One region of the Cupriavidus sp. C2SS-8b genome, then DNA from elsewhere that is predicted to be linked to it. Evidence: predicted binding sites of a transcription regulator. Region 1 holds the regulator's gene; the other holds the start of a gene.
What was found. The regulator sigma-54, encoded in region 1, starts transcription at its own class of promoters, with help from an activator protein. The targets are predictions, from matches to a motif close to TGGCANGNAANCTGCTTT.

Region 1 (7,885 bases):
CCAGGAACGGCGGCTCGAGCAGGATCAGCTCGCCCATCTGGCGCTTGCGGGTCTCGTCGTCGAGGCGCTGGTAATAGGTGATTTCGGGCTTGCCGAGCACCTGGATCCGGTTCGGGTGAATCAGGTTCAGGTGGCCGACCAGGTCCGCGGCCGAGGTGGCCTCGCGGGCAAACTCCACGTCGAAGGCGCGATCCGCACCCTCCAGGCCAGCCACCCACGAGAGTTTGATGTCGGCTGCGTTGTCGTCGAAGATCGACTGGGAGGTGACGCCGGTGAGTTCCATGCGTGATGACTTTCGGGGCGGGGACTGTGCCGGATTTTACGATGGTCCGGTCTGTTGCCAGCCCAGGGGAGGGATCAGGGATGCCACTGCGTCAGGAGTTCATGGACCGCGTCCGGCGTGGCCAGGGTTGCCAGGCCTTCGCGCATGTCGCGATCCGACAGCAGCTGGGCGATTTCGGAAAGAATCTCGAGATGCTGCTGCGTAGCCTGTTCCGGCACCAGCAGGAAGATCAGCAGCGAGACCGGCTTGCCATCCGGCGATTCGAACGGGATCGGCTCGGCCAGCCGCATGAAGGCCGCCAGCGGTTGCTTCAGTCCCTTGATGCGCCCGTGCGGAATGGCCACGCCCGCGCCCAGGCCGGTCGAACCGAGCGACTCGCGCGCGAACAGGTTGTCGGTCACGGTCGCCCGCGCCACGCCATGGTTGTTCTCGAATAAGAGCCCGGCTTGCTCGAATACACGCTTCTTGCTGGTGACGCTGACGTCGAGGTTGATGTTGCCGGGTGGCAGCAGTTTGGCCAAACGATTCATGGGCGATGCGAGGATTTCAGTTAGCAGGCAGATCGGACTGCTCAGCCCGGAAACGAAGTGGGGCCGGTTTGCGGCCACGCCATGGCTCACCAGGCGTTCGGCCATTATAGAGCAGCGTCTCCCCTGTCCTTGTGCAATGCAGCGCCGGGCCCCTGTATGGCCCGGTCCGTGCTGGTGCCGCCACACCTGGGTACGGTGGCCGCGCCGGAGTCGCCACGCGCGATGTCTTGGAGAGCATACACCGTGCTGCGCCAGTTGCGAACACTTGTGTCCAGGACGCGCGCCAGGTCAGGGCTACAGATGCAAAAAAGCCGCGCTACATGGCGCGGCTTGCTTTTATCAGTCCTGTTTCAATGCCCAGCCTTGCGGCTGGCAGGCTTGATCATTGCTGCTGTAGTTGAGACTCGGCCATCTGGTACTTGACCGCTTCGCGGTCGTGGCCTTGAACGCGGTCCTTATAGCGAAGCACCTGGCGGTCCAGCTTGTCGACAAGTGCGTCGATGGCCGCATACAGGTCTTCGTGATGGGCTTCCACAAAAATGTCCTTGCCCCGAAGGTGCAAATTGATTTCCGCGTACTGACGCCTGTCCTTTTCCTTGTGATTGTCGACTGAGAGTAGCACGCTGACGCCAATGACTTGATCGAAATGCCTGACGATACGCTCCAGCTTCGTTTCCACGTACTCACGCAGCGGCGGCGTGATGTCCAGGTGGTGTCCACTGATCTTGAAGTTCATAGCGCTTCTCCTTCTGAAAGAGCTGCACCAGGCAGGCGGTGCAACTCGGCTACAAAGTCTTGCGGAGATTGACAGCAGGGATCTTCAGGGCTTCGCGATACTTGGCGACGGTACGGCGCGCGACAACGAAGCCTTGTTCACCCAGCAATTCGGCAATTCGGCTGTCGGAAAGAGGACTCCTCGGGTCTTCGGCTCCTATAAGTTGCTTGATCAAGGCGCGGATCGCCGTTGAGGAAGCCGCCCCACCGGTTTCGGTGGAAACGTGGCTGCCAAAAAAGTACTTCAGTTCGAAAGTACCCATCGGCGTTGCCATGTATTTATTGGTCGTCACCCGGGATATGGTTGACTCGTGTAATCCCAGTGTATCGGCAATCTCCCGCAAAACCAAGGGGCGCATCGCGATTTCCCCGTGCGTGAAGAAGTTCTTCTGACGCTCGACAATCGCCTGCGAAACTCGCAGGATCGTGTCGAACCTTTGCTGGATATTCTTGATCAGCCAGCGCGCTTCCTGCAGCTTTTGCTGCAGCCCCGCGGCACCGGATTCTCCCTTGGCGCCACGCAGGATCTGCGCGTACATGTCGTTGATGCGCAGGCGCGGCATCACATCCGGATTGAGCTGCGCGATCCAGCCGCCGCCGCCCTTGCGCACGAATACGTCGGGCACCACGAAGTCCGCTTCAGGGCGGCTGTATGCGTGGCCCGGGTAGGGCGCGAGCGAGCGGATCAGTTCATGCGCGGCCTTGAGCGCTGCTTCATCCACCTGCAGTGCTTTTTTCAGGCGCGTGTAGTCGCGCACGGCAAGCAGTTCGAGATGATGGTTGACGATCGAGAGCGCCAGCTCGCGCTGCGGATGCTGCAGCCGGCGCAGTTGCAAGCTCAGGCATTCGGCGGCATTGCGCGCGCCCACGCCGGGCGGGTCGAAGCTTTGCAGCAGCGTGAGGATCGCCTGCAATTCGTCGACCTCGAATTCGAGTTCCTCGGGCAACTCGGTGCAGATCTCGTCGAGCGACGCGCTCAGGTAGCCATCGTCGTCGAGCGATTCGATCAGGAAGATCGCCAGGCCCTTGTCGCGCGTCGAGATCTTCAGCGGCGCGAGCTGCTCCATCAGGTGTTCGCGCAGGGTGGGTTCGGCGTCGCGCAGCTGCATGGGCGTCTTCTCGTCGTCCTCACCCTGCGGGCGCCGCGCGAAATCGTCCAGGCTCCAGTCGCTGCCGTAATCTTCGCTACCGCTGTCGCTATAGCTCTCATCCTCGCTGGCCGGGCTGCTGGCGTTCGCGTCGCTGTTGCCCTGCGGTTCGGCCGGTGCGGGCGCGGGTGCGCTCTGCAGGTTGACCGAGCCATCGGCCGCCACGCGCAGCGGGCTGTCGATCCAGTCGTTCTCGCGCTCCAGCAGCGGGTTTTCCGTCAAGGCCTGCTCGACTTCCTGCTGCAGCTCAAGCGTAGAAAGTTGCAGCAGCCGGATCGACTGCTGCAGTTGCGGCGTGAGTGCCAGATGCTGGGAGAGACGGAGCTGTAGCGACGGTTTCATGCGACCTATTCTATGCGCATCCAACCGATGTTGGAACGGAAATTGCTATCGCTGATGCTGCCTGATCGTCTCTGCCAAGCGCACCTGCCGCCCCGGCTTCACATGCGGAAGTTTTCGCCCAGGTAGACGCGGCGCACCGACTCGTTGGCGATGATTTCGTCGGGCTGGCCCGATGCGAGTACGGTGCCTTCGCTGATGATGTACGCGTGGTCGCAGATGCCAAGCGTCTCGCGCACGTTGTGGTCGGTGATCAGCACGCCGATATTGCGCGCCTTGAGGAAGCTGACGATGCGCTGGATCTCGCCGACCGCGATCGGGTCCACGCCGGCGAACGGTTCATCGAGCAGGATGAAGCGTGGCGAGGAAGCCAGCGCGCGGGCGATTTCCACGCGGCGGCGCTCGCCGCCCGACAGCGACAGCGCAGGGTTGTTGCGCAGGTGGGCGATCTGCAGGTCGTCGAGCAGCGTATCGAGGCGGCTGTCGATCTCGGCCTTCGGCAGCGGCTTGCCGTTGACCAGCTGCAGCTCCAGCACCGCGCGGATGTTCTCTTCCACATTGAGCTTGCGGAACACCGACGCTTCCTGCGGCAGGTAGGAGAGGCCCATGCGCGCGCGCTCGTGGATGGCCAGGCCGCTGATGTGCTGGCCGTCGAGCACGATATCGCCCTCGTCCAGCGCGACGAGGCCCACGATCATGTAGAACGACGTGGTCTTGCCCGCGCCATTGGGGCCGAGCAGGCCCACCACCTCGCCGCTCTTCACCTCGAGCGATACGTCCTTCACCACCGTGCGCGACCCGTAGCGCTTCTTCAGGTGGCGCACGACCATCGTGCTGCTGTCGGCACGGGCGTCGGGAGCGGCGGAAGCGGGCGTGGGGGCGAGCATTGCGGTATCGGTCATGGTGGCGGTGATGCGTTCGGGCGCGTGATTCAGGGCTTGCTGGACGGCGCGGGTGCCGACTTCAGGTCGAGGGGCGGGCTGGCGGCCGCACCGCTGGCCTCCTGGCGCGGCGAGAGCACGGCGCGCACGCGTCCCGACGGATTGCCGGCCGACGTGTTGTCGCCGCCGCCGGCGGCGGTGTAGAACTCGTTGCGGCTGTCATAGGTCAGGACCGCGCCGCGGATCTCGTCGACCAGCTTGGCCCCCTGCAGCCGCGCCATGCGCGCGTGGCCGATCAGCTTGGACACCTCCTGCTTGCCATCGTATTCGATGCGGTCGCCCCAGCCGTCCATGTACTCGTCCACGCCTTCACGCTTCTGGCGGATATAGGCCTGCTTGCCGCCCTTGGCCGTGGCCACCGCGTACTGGTAGCCCTCGGGGTCGGTGCGGATCTCGGCCGCGTCCGACTTCAGCACCATGGTGCCCTTGGTCAGGACCACGTTGCCGGTCAGCGTGTAGATCTGCTTGACGTCGTCGTAGCTGGCGTTGTCGGCTTCCAGGACCAGCGGCTTGTCCTTGTCCGCGCGTTCGGCATGGGCGCCCAGCGGCGCCAGCGCGGCAATCGCGGTGGCCACGGCCAGCAGCAGCGGGGCGGCGCTCCGGCGGGACAGGGTCGTCAGGGAAGCAATCATGTTGGCAAGGGTCGCAGAAAAGCGGAGGGTCGGGCGCGATGCTCAGGTCCGCGGTGCCGCCCCGTCGGGCGCGGGCGGCTGTTGTTGTCAGGATCCCGGAGTCCGGGTGGGCGCACCGGTGATGATGGTGCCGCGTACGTTGCCCAGCAATTGTACTTCGCGGGTAACGTTGTTGAAGACCAGCCCGTTGGCGGTCATGACCGACGGGCCGCGCGTGAGCTTCACGGCCTTGTCGGTCTTGACGATGTCGTCATTGACCAGGACCTGGAAGTACTCCGACGCGGCCGTCATCAGCGGGTCCTTTGCGGCATCGGCGCCCTTTTGCCGCTCGATGAAGCCGTTGCCGTACAGGTCGATCACCGAGCCTTCGGCATTCATGCGGCCGCGATCGGCGCGCGCGGTGACCGGCGGACGCTCGGGCTGGTAGGCGCGCATGGCGGGACGGGTGAACTCGTAGGTCTGGTCGTCGTCGTAATGGACCATCTTGTCGCCGGTGAAGCGCATCTTGGTGCTGCCGTCCTGCGCGAGTTCGGTGGCCGAGAAACGCTCCATGTAGTAGTCGGGCTCGTGCTTGCGCACGGTCGGCGCCTTGGTGCCTTCCTGCTGCGTATTGACTTGCACCAGCCAGAACGTGCTCCCGGCCACCACGGCCATCAGCAGCAGCGGCAGCAGCCGCAGGACGATCCCGGTGAGGGAGGACAGGAGTGCCTGCATGGTCTCGTTGCGTTCGCGGTGCGCTTCAGATGACCTTGGCGCGGGTCAGGTCGTGAATGTGCAGCGCGCCCACCAGGCGCCCGTCATGGTCCACCACCAGCAGCTGGTTGATGCGGTTGGCCTCCATGACCTGCACGGCTTCGACGGCGAGCTGGTCTTCATGGACCACTTGCGGGTTCCGGTGCATCACCTCGCCGATCGGCACGGTCTTCCAGTCGCGCGGGGTTTCCAGCAGGCGGCGCAGGTCGCCGTCGGTGAACACGCCGATGGCGATGCCGTCCGGGTCGACCACCGCGGTCATGGCCATGCCCTTGCGCGTGATTTCCATCAGTGCCTGGGCCAGCGGCGTGTTCTCGCGGACTTCCGGCACGGCGTTGCCAGTGCGCATGACATCGCGCACGTGGGTCAGCAGCTTGCGGCCAAGTGCGCCGCCCGGATGCGAGCGGGCAAAGTCTTCTTCGCCGAAGCCGCGTGCATCGAGCACCGCCACCGCCAGCGCGTCGCCGAGCGCCAGCGCCGCGGTGGTGCTGGCCGTGGGGGCCAGGTTCAGCGGACAGGCTTCCTTTTCCACGCCGGCATCCAGGTGGGCGTCAGCCAGCTTGGCCAGGTTCGATTCCGGGTTGCCGGTGACCGAGATCAGCCGCGCGCCGATGCGCTTGACGATCGGGATGATCGACAGCAGCTCGCCGGTCTCGCCGGAGTTGGAGAAGGCAATCAGCACGTCCTCGCGCGTGACCATGCCGAGATCGCCATGGCTGGCCTCGGCCGGGTGCACGAAGAACGAGGGCGTACCCGTGGAGGCCAGCGTGGCCGCCACCTTGCGGCCGATATGGCCCGACTTGCCGATGCCCGACACCACGACGCGTCCGCTGCACTGCAGGACGAGCTGCACGGCGTGCGCGAAGTCGGCGGTCAGGCGCCCGGAGAGCGCGGCAACCGCGTCGGCTTCAATCTGGAGGGTACTGCGGGCGAGCCTGAGTGCTCGATCCGCATCGAAATTGGCTATCATGGCGACGAAGTATACCAACGAATGCGGCGACGCCCGGGGCCGTCCCGGCGAGCGCCGCGCTTGCCGTGTTCCGCCGGCAGGGCGCCCGTGCCGGGGCACGGCGCCGGCCAGCCCTGCCGGTTCTTCCTGAGCATCTTGATGCATTCTCCGCTGGAACTGACCCTGGTGCTGCTGGCTGCCGCCGTATTCGGCGTGGTCGCGTTCCGCATGCTGCAGCTGCCACCCATGCTCGGTTACCTGGCGGTCGGCATCCTGATCGGCCCGCACGCACTGGGCCTGGCCAGCGACACGGCGCAGACCAAGTACCTGGCCGAGTTCGGCGTGGTCTTCCTGATGTTCTCGATCGGCCTGGAATTCAGCCTGAGCAAGCTGCGCGCCATGAAACGGCTCGTGTTCGGGCTGGGCGGCTCCCAGGTGGTGCTGTCGATGCTGGCCGTGGTGCCGGCGAGCTGGCTGTTCAACTGGCTGTTCCCGCTGTCCTGGCAGGCTTCGGTGGCGCTCGGCGGCGCGCTGGCGATGTCGTCCACGGCGATCGTCTCGAAGATGCTGTCCGAGCGCGTGGAGCTGGAAAGCGAGCACGGCCGCAACATCATCAGCGTGCTGCTGTTCCAGGATCTGGCCGTGGTGCCGCTGCTGATCGTGATCCCGGCGCTGTCGCGCGATCCGGGCGACCTGGTGGTGGCGCTGGGCCTGGCCACCGCCAAGATCGCCGTGGCGCTGGGCGCGATTTTCTTCCTCGGCCAGCGCCTGATGAGCCGCTGGTTCCACGTGGTGGCGGCGCGGCGCTCGCAGGAACTGTTCATGCTGAACCTGCTGCTGGTCACGCTCGGCATGGCCGCGCTGACCGAACGGCTGGGCTTGTCGATGGCGCTCGGTGCGTTCATGGCCGGCATGCTGATCTCCGAAACGCCGTACCGGCACCAGGTGGAAGAGGACATCAAGCCCTTCCGCGACGTGCTGCTCGGGCTGTTCTTCGTCACCATCGGCATGCTGCTCAATATCCAGGTGGTGCTCGAGCACGTCTGGCTGGTGCTGTTGCTGCTGGCGGTGCCGATCCTGTTCAAGCTGGTGCTGATTGCCGTGCTGGCAAGACTGTTCGGCTCGCGCCAGGGCGTGGCGATCCGTACCGGCCTGGGGCTCGCGCAGGCCGGCGAATTCGGCTTCGTGCTGCTCAACCAGATCGACGGGCTGAACCTCGTGGACCCGGTGCTGATCCAGGTGATCCTGGCGTCGATGCTGCTGTCGATGCTGGCCGCGCCGTTCCTGATCCAGTACAGCGACGCCATCGTGCTGCGCTTTGCCGCGAACGAATGGCTGATGCAGTCGCTGAACATGACCCGCATCGCCGCGCAAAGCCTGCAGACCGAGAAGCACGCCATCATCTGCGGTTATGGGCGCAGCGGCCAGAACCTGGCCCATATGCTGGAGAGGGAGGGCATCACCTACGTGGCGCTCGACCTCGACCCGGACCGCGTGCGCGAAGCCGCGGCGGCCGGCGATACCGTGGTCTATGGC
Region 2 (7,885 bases), 1.4 Mb from region 1:
GTCGCTGTCCAGGCGGCACGTCACCGGCACTTCCACGCGTTCGCCGTTGCGGCGGTGGATCACCAGTGTCAGATCGGCACGCGGCTGGCGCTCGCCGGTCACGTCGTAGGTCTCGGTGCCGTCCAGGCCCAACGTCAGGCGGTTCACGCCCGGCTTGAACTCCAGCGGCAGCACGCCCATGCCGATCAGGTTGGTGCGGTGGATGCGCTCGAAGCCTTCGGCGACGATCACTTCCACGCCTGCCAGGCGCACGCCCTTGGCGGCCCAGTCGCGCGACGAGCCCTGGCCATAGTCCGCACCCGCGACGATGATCAGCGGCTGCTTGCGGTCCATGTAGGTCTCGATGGCTTCCCACATGCGCACGACCTTGCCTTCCGGTTCCACGCGTGCCAGCGAACCCTTCTTGACCTGGCCGTCGACCACGGCCATTTCGTTGATCAGCGTCGGGTTGGCAAACGTTGCGCGCTGCGCGGTCAGGTGGTCGCCGCGGTGCGTTGCGTAGGAGTTGAAGTCCTCCTCCGGCAGGCCCATCTTGGCGAGGTATTCACCCGCGGCGCTGTTGGCCAGGATCGCGTTCGACGGCGACAGGTGATCGGTGGTGATGTTGTCGCCGAGCACTGCCAGCGGACGCAGGCCCTTGAGCGTGCGTTCGCCGGCCAGCGCGCCTTCCCAGTACGGCGGACGGCGGATGTACGTGCTCTGTGCGCGCCAGTCGTACAGCGGGCTGATTTGCTCGCCGCTTTGCGCGGTGATTGCAAACATCGGCTCGTAGACCTTGCGGAACTGCTCCGGCTTCACGCTTTGCGCGACGATGGCGTCGATCTCTTCGTCGCTCGGCCAGATGTCCTTCAGGTACACCGGCGTGCCTTCCTTGTCGGTGCCCAGCACATCGCGCTCGATGTCGAAGCGCATGGTGCCGGCGATGGCGTAGGCCACAACCAGCGGCGGCGAAGCCAGGAAGGCCTGCTTGGCGTACGGGTGGATGCGGCCGTCGAAGTTTCGGTTGCCCGACAGCACGGCCGTAGCGTACAGGTCGCGGTCGATGATTTCCTGCTGGATCTTCGGATCGAGCGCGCCCGACATGCCGTTGCAGGTCGTGCAGGCGAAGGCAACGATGCCGAAGCCGAGCGCTTCCAGGTCCGGCAGCAGCTTCGATTCTTCCAGGTAAAGCTCGACGGCCTTCGATCCCGGGGCCAGCGACGACTTCACCCACGGCTTGCGGGTCAGGCCGCGCGCGTTGGCGTTGCGCGCCAGCAAGGCGGCGGCAATCACGTTGCGCGGGTTGCTGGTGTTGGTGCAACTGGTGATGGCGGCGATGATGACGGCGCCATCAGGCATCAGGCCTTCGGCTTCCTGCGCCTGGGCCTTGTCCAGGTCGACGGCGATGCCGCGCTCGGCCAGTGCGGAAGTCGGCAGGCGCTTGTGCGGGTTCGACGGGCCGGCCATGTTGCGCACGACGCTCGACAGGTCGAACTTCAGCACGCGCTCGTACTCGGCCTTGTTCAGCGAGTCGGCCCACAGGCCGGCGGTCTTCGCATAGGTCTCGACCAGCTTGACTTGCTCGTCTTCGCGGCCGGTCAGGCGCAGGTAGTCCAGCGTCTGGTTGTCGATGAAGAACATCGCGGCCGTGGCGCCATATTCCGGGGCCATGTTGGAGATCGTGGCGCGGTCGCCCAGCGTCAGGCTGGAGGCACCTTCGCCACGGAATTCCAGGTAGGCGCCGACGACCTTTTCCTTGCGCAGGAATTCGGTCAGGGCCAGCACGATGTCAGTGGCGGTGATACCAGGCTGGCGCTTGCCGGTCAGTTCCACGCCGACGATGTCGGGCAGGCGCATCCACGAGGCGCGGCCCAGCATGACGTTCTCGGCTTCCAGGCCGCCCACGCCGATCGCGATCACGCCCAGCGCGTCGACGTGCGGGGTGTGGCTGTCAGTGCCGACGCAGGTATCGGGATAAGCCACGCCCTTGTCGGCATGGATCACCGGCGACATCTTCTCCAGATTGATCTGGTGCATGATGCCGTTGCCCGGGGGAATCACGTCGACGTTCTCGAAGGCCTTCTTGGTCCAGTTGATGAAGTCGAAGCGGTCTTCGTTGCGGCGATCCTCGATGGCGCGGTTCTTGGCGAATGCGTCCGGGTCGAAGCCGCCACACTCCACGGCCAGCGAGTGGTCGACGATCAGCTGCACCGGCACCACGGGGTTGACCTTGGCGGGGTCGCCGCCCTGGTCGGCAATGGCGTCGCGCAGGCCGGCCAGGTCCACCAGCGCGGTCTGGCCAAGGATGTCATGGCAGACCACGCGCGCGGGGAACCACGGGAAATCCAGCTCGCGCTTGCGCTCGATGAGCTGTTTCAGCGAATCGGTCAGCGTGGCCGGGTCGCAGCGGCGCACCAGGTTCTCGGCCAGCACGCGCGACGTGTAGGGCAGCTTGTCATAGGCACCCGGCTGGATTGCCTCGACGGCTTCGCGCGCGTCAAAGAAATCCAGCTTGGTGCCCGGCAGTGGTTTGCGGTGTGCAGTGTTCATGGCGTGGGGAGGAATACAGGTAATGCACAAGGACGCGTGGAGCAGAGCGCATGCGCCCCGATCCACGTTCCCCAGTCAGCGCGATGTGATCAACGCTTCTCGATCGGCACGAACTCCAGGTTCTCAGGACCAGTGTAGTTGGCGCTCGGGCGGATGATCTTGTTATCGATGCGCTGCTCGATGATGTGCGCAGCCCAGCCCGACGTACGCGCGATCACGAACAGCGGCGTGAACATCGCGGTCGGCACGCCCATCATGTGGTAGCTCACGGCGCTGAACCAGTCCAGGTTCGGGAACATCTTCTTGATGTCCCACATCACCGTTTCCAGGCGCTCGGCGATGTCGAACATCTTCATCGAGCCGGCTTCCTTCGACAGTTCGCGCGCGGTGGCCTTGATCACCTGGTTGCGCGGGTCGGCGATGGTGTACACCGGATGGCCGAAGCCGATCACGACTTCCTTGTTTTCAACGCGGCGGCGGATATCCGCTTCGGCTTCGTCGGCGTTGTCGTAGCGCTTCTGGATCTCGAAGGCCACTTCATTGGCGCCGCCGTGCTTCGGGCCGCGCAGCGCGCCGATCGCGCCGCAGATGGCCGAGTGCATGTCCGAGCCCGTGCCGGCGATCACGCGGCCGGTGAAGGTCGATGCGTTGAACTCGTGCTCCGCGTACAGGATCATCGAGGTGTGCATCGCGCGTTCCCACTGGGCCGACGGCTTCTTGCCGTGCAGCAGGTGCAGGAAGTGGGCGCCGATGGAGTCATCATCGGTTTCGACTTCGATGCGGCGGCCGTTGTGGCTGAAGTGGTACCAGTACAGCAGCATCGAGCCCAGGCTGGCCATCAGCTGGTCGGCGATGTCGCGCGCGCCTGGGGTGTTGTGGTCGTCCTTCTCCGGCAGCACGGTGCCCAGCACCGACACGCCGGTGCGCATCACGTCCATCGGGTGGGCCGAGGCCGGCACGCATTCGAGCGCGGCCTTGACGTTGGCGGGCAGGCCGCGCAGCGACTTCAGCTTGGTCTTGTAGGCGGCCAGTTCGGCCTGGTTCGGCAGCTTGCCGTGGACCAGCAGGTGGGCGATTTCCTCGAACTCGCAGGCGTCGGCCACGTCCAGGATGTCATAGCCGCGGTAGTGCAGGTCGTTGCCGGTACGGCCGACCGTGCACAGGGCGGTGTTACCGGCGGTCACGCCCGACAGGGCAACGGACTTCTTGGGCTTCGGGGTGGCGATCGGTTGTGCTTCGGACATCAGGGTCTCCTTGTGAGGTACGGTTCGGCTGGCCTTACTTGGCCTTGCCCTGTGCAAACAGGGCGTCGAGTTTCTGTTCGTAGGCGTGGTAACCGATGCTCTCGTAGAGTTCCGAGCGCGTCTGCATGGTGTCGACCACGTTCTTCTGGGTGCCGTCGCGGCGGATGGCGGTGTAGACGTTCTCGGCGGCCTTGTTCATCGCGCGGAAGGCCGACAGCGGGTACAGGACCATCGACACGCCGGAGCCGGCCAGTTCGTCGGTGGTGAACAGCGGCGTGGCGCCGAATTCGGTGATGTTGGCCAGCACCGGCACCTTCACCGCATCCACGAACTTGCGGTACATGGCCAGGTCGGTCATGGCTTCCGGGAAGATCGCGTCGGCGCCTGCCTCGACGCACGCCACGGCGCGCTCGATGGCGCTGTCCAGGCCTTCCACGGCCAGCGCGTCGGTGCGCGCCATGATCACGAAGTTCTCGTCGATACGCGCATCGACGGCAGCCTTGATGCGGTCGACCATCTCGCCCTGCGTGACGATTTCCTTGTTCGGACGATGGCCGCAGCGCTTGGCGCCGACCTGGTCTTCAATATGCATGGCGCCGGCGCCGGCCTTGATCAGCGAGCGGGTGGTGCGGGCCACGTTGAAGGCCGACGAACCGAAGCCGGTGTCGACATCGACCAGCAGCGGCACATCGCATACGTCGCTGATGCGGCGCACGTCGATCAGCACGTCTTCCAGGCCCGAGATGCCCAGGTCGGGCAGGCCCAGCGAGCCCGCGGCCACGCCGCCGCCCGACAAGTAGATGGCGCGGTAGCCAGCGCGCTTGGCCAGCAGGGCGTGGTTGGCGTTGATGGTGCCCACCACTTGCAGCGGATGCTCTTCGGCCAGGGCCTGGCGGAAGCGGGCGCCGGCCGAGCGGGCCAGGTCGGATGCGGAATAGGTCATGGTGCGGTGTCTCGTTGTCAGGGGCAATGAAGGAACGGGACCAATAATGCAAGGGGTATGCCAGCCCTTCGGGCGAACTTGGTATGCGTTCTTAACCGACTGATTTTATGGATAATTTGCATACAAACGGTGGGCGCCCAAGACGCTGAAAGGCATTTCATTACACTGTTGCATTGCATGCATGGAATTCGAATTTCACGATTGAAATTCATATCCGCCGCGGGCACAATAGCAGCACTTTACCGTCGAAGCACCATGACACCCTCCGCCTCTCCTTCCGGCCTGCCGCGCATCTGGGCGCTGGGCATCAGCCGCCTGCAGCGCGCCTTCGCGGAACTGATTCCCGCCTATTCCCACCTGGCCGAGTTCCGCATCGTCGGCCGCGCCTACGACTCCGCGGCCGACGCCATTCGGCGCGAGGCGCGCGAAGGCAAGCTCGACGTCGTGGTCTCGGGCGGTTCCAATGGCGCCTACCTGCGCCAGCACGTGGATCTTCCGGTCGTGCTGGTCAAGGTGACCGGCTTCGACGTGATGAGCGCCTTGTCGACCGCTCGGCGCATCTCGCCCCATGTGGCGCTCGTGACGCACGCGTCCACGTACGCCGAGGTCGACGAATTCACGCGCGCGTTTTCTCTGTCGATCCCCGCGTATACCTATCTGACCGAGGACGATGCCACCGCGCGCGTGCAGACGCTCAAGCAGGAAGGCGTGAAAGTGGTGGTTGGCCCCGGCCTGGTGACCGACCTGGCGGACCGGCTCGGCCTGATCGGCGTGTTCCTGTACTCGGGCAATTCCGTGCGCATGGCGCTGGAGGATGCCATCGAGGCGGCACGCCTGCGGCGCATCGAGTCCGGGCGGCGCGACTATGTCAATAACATACTTGCGCACCTGAACGAGGGCGTGGCCGCGGTCGACGGCGAAGGCCGCATCCAGTCATTCAACCCGGCGATGGAGCGTTTCCTCGGCACACCGGCCGCGAGTGCGGTCGGACGCAAACTGCAGGCGCTGTCGCCCGGCCTGTCGCTGGATGACGTGATCCAGAGCGGCGCGAAGGAACTCGAGGCGATCCAGAAAGTGGGCGACCGCATGGTCGTGGTCAACCGCATCCCGCTCGTCAACGAGTCGGGCACCACGGGTGCGCTGCTGACCCTGCAGGACGCCACCGCCATCCAGCGCGTGGACCGCAACCTGCGCTCGCGCAGCCGCACGCGGCTGCCCGGGGTGCGCTACAGCCTGGAAGACCTCGCTGGCACCTCGGATGCCATGGCGCACTTGCGCGATCTGGCGCGGCGTTATGCGGCCGTCGATTCCACCGTGCTGATCGGCGGCGAGAGCGGCACCGGCAAGGAGGTGCTGGCGCAGGGCATGCACGACGCCAGCCCGCGCCGCGCGTTCCCGTTCGTGGCCGTCAACTGCGCGGCGTTCCCCGAGGCGCTGCTCGAAAGCGAATTGTTCGGCTACGAAGAGGGCGCGTTCACCGGCGCGCGGCGCGGCGGCAAGGCGGGCCTGTTCGAGTCGGCCCACAACGGCACGCTGTTCCTTGACGAGGTTGGCGACATGCCACTGGCGCTGCAGACGCGACTGCTGCGTGTGCTGCAGGAAAAGCAGGTGCTGCCGATCGGCGGGCTCGAGGCCGTGCCGGTCAACGTGCGCATCATCGCCGCCACGCACCGCGATCTCGCGCAGCGCGTACGCGAAGGCAGCTTCCGCCAGGACCTTTACTACCGGCTCAACATCCTGCGCATCGAGGTGCCGCCGCTGCGCGAGCGCGCCGGGGACTTGCCGGAACTGGCGGACTTGCTCTACCGGCGCGCGCTGGAACGTTTGGGGCTGGAGCATCAGGAGGGCCTGCCGGAAGTCGCTAGCCTGCGCCTGGCTGGCTACCACTGGCCCGGCAATATCCGTGAACTGGAAAACGTCACCGAGCGCATTGCCGTGCTCGTGGCGGGCCGCGCGCTGGAGCCCGCCGAACTGCAGCGCGAACTGCATGCCGCGGTGCCGGAATTGTTCGGCGATGATGTGGGGATAGCACCCGAGGCGCGGATTGTCGTCGACATCCCCGCGCAGGAAACCACGCGCGGTAGCCCTCAGCGCCGTGTCGGCCGCTCGCTGGCGGGTGTCGCGCAGGCGAGCGAGACCGAGCATATCCGCCGGGTGCTGGCCGAATGCGGTGGCGATCGCAATGCGGCCTGCCATATCCTTGGGATCAGCCCCACCACGCTGTGGCGGCGACTCAAGGCGGACTGAGGGCGAACTAAGGGCGAACTAAGGGCGAAATGAGGGCCCTAGCCCGCATGCGGCGACGCGTGCGTGAACGGCGCGGGGATCAGCCCCTTTCCGGCCAGCCACTCCTGATTGAACAGCCGCCCGAAGTAAAGATCGCCCCGGTCGCAGAGCAGGGTGACGATGCGATGGCCCGGGCCCATTTCGCGCGCCAGCGCGACGGCGGCCGCGACGTTGATGCCCGTCGAGCCGCCCAGGAACAGCCCTTCCTCGCGCAGCAGGCGGTAGACCATGTCGACGCAAGCCTGGTCGTCGATGCGCACGGCGTCGTCGATCACGGTGTCCTGCAGGTTCGCGGTGACACGGCTGGAACCGATGCCCTCGGTAATCGAATTGCCCTCTGACTTCAGTTCGCGGTGCTTGACGAAGTTGTAGAGGCTGCTGCCGCAGGGATCGGCGAGCACGATGCGCACGCGCGGATTGTGTTCCTTCAGGCAGCGCGAGATCCCTGCCAGCGAGCCGCCAGTACCGGTGGCACAGACGAAGGCGTCGAGGTGTCCGGCCGTGTCTTGCCAGATTTCCGGGCCGGTGGTTTCGTAGTGGGCCTGTCGATTGGCCACGTTGTCGAACTGGTTGGCCCAGATGGCGTTATCGGTCTGCGCCGCCAACCGGCCGGCAATCTTCTGGTAGTTGTCCGGGTCGGCGTACGGCTTGGCCGGGACCGCGCGCACCTCGGCGCCGAGCATGCTCAGGCGCGCCATCTTCTCGGGGGACTGGGTATCGGGAATGACCACGATGCAACGGTAGCCGCGCGCCGCGCAGATATGCGCCAGGCCGATGCCGGTATTGCCCGCGGTGCCTTCGACGACCGTGCCGCCGGGCCGCAGCGTGCCGCGGCGTTCGGCGTCGCGGATGATGTAGAGCGCGGCGCGGTCCTTGACCGAGC

Region 2: a site for sigma-54 is predicted at 4,762-4,779, ahead of prpB (methylisocitrate lyase). Genes of this name have one in related genera too.

The regions. Positions count from the first base shown of each region.
Region 1 covers NZ_CP172716.1:404,779-412,663, forward strand. The annotation lists gene hprK (HPr(Ser) kinase/phosphatase) at 1-283, opposite strand, end outside; gene ACIGJB_RS01875 (PTS sugar transporter subunit IIA) at 358-813, opposite strand; gene hpf (ribosome hibernation-promoting factor, HPF/YfiA family) at 1,196-1,549, opposite strand; gene ACIGJB_RS01885 (RNA polymerase factor sigma-54) at 1,599-3,077, opposite strand; gene lptB (LPS export ABC transporter ATP-binding protein) at 3,176-3,976, opposite strand; gene lptA (lipopolysaccharide transport periplasmic protein LptA) at 4,006-4,647, opposite strand; gene lptC (LPS export ABC transporter periplasmic protein LptC) at 4,735-5,361, opposite strand; gene ACIGJB_RS01905 (KpsF/GutQ family sugar-phosphate isomerase) at 5,387-6,370, opposite strand; gene ACIGJB_RS01910 (monovalent cation:proton antiporter family protein) at 6,509-7,885, shown strand, end outside.
Region 2 covers NZ_CP172716.1:1,851,227-1,859,111, reverse strand. The annotation lists gene acnD (Fe/S-dependent 2-methylisocitrate dehydratase AcnD) at 1-2,529, opposite strand, end outside; gene prpC (bifunctional 2-methylcitrate synthase/citrate synthase) at 2,619-3,773, opposite strand; gene prpB (methylisocitrate lyase) at 3,808-4,716, opposite strand; gene prpR (propionate catabolism operon regulatory protein PrpR) at 4,972-6,963, shown strand; gene ACIGJB_RS08545 (cysteine synthase A) at 7,002-7,885, opposite strand, start outside.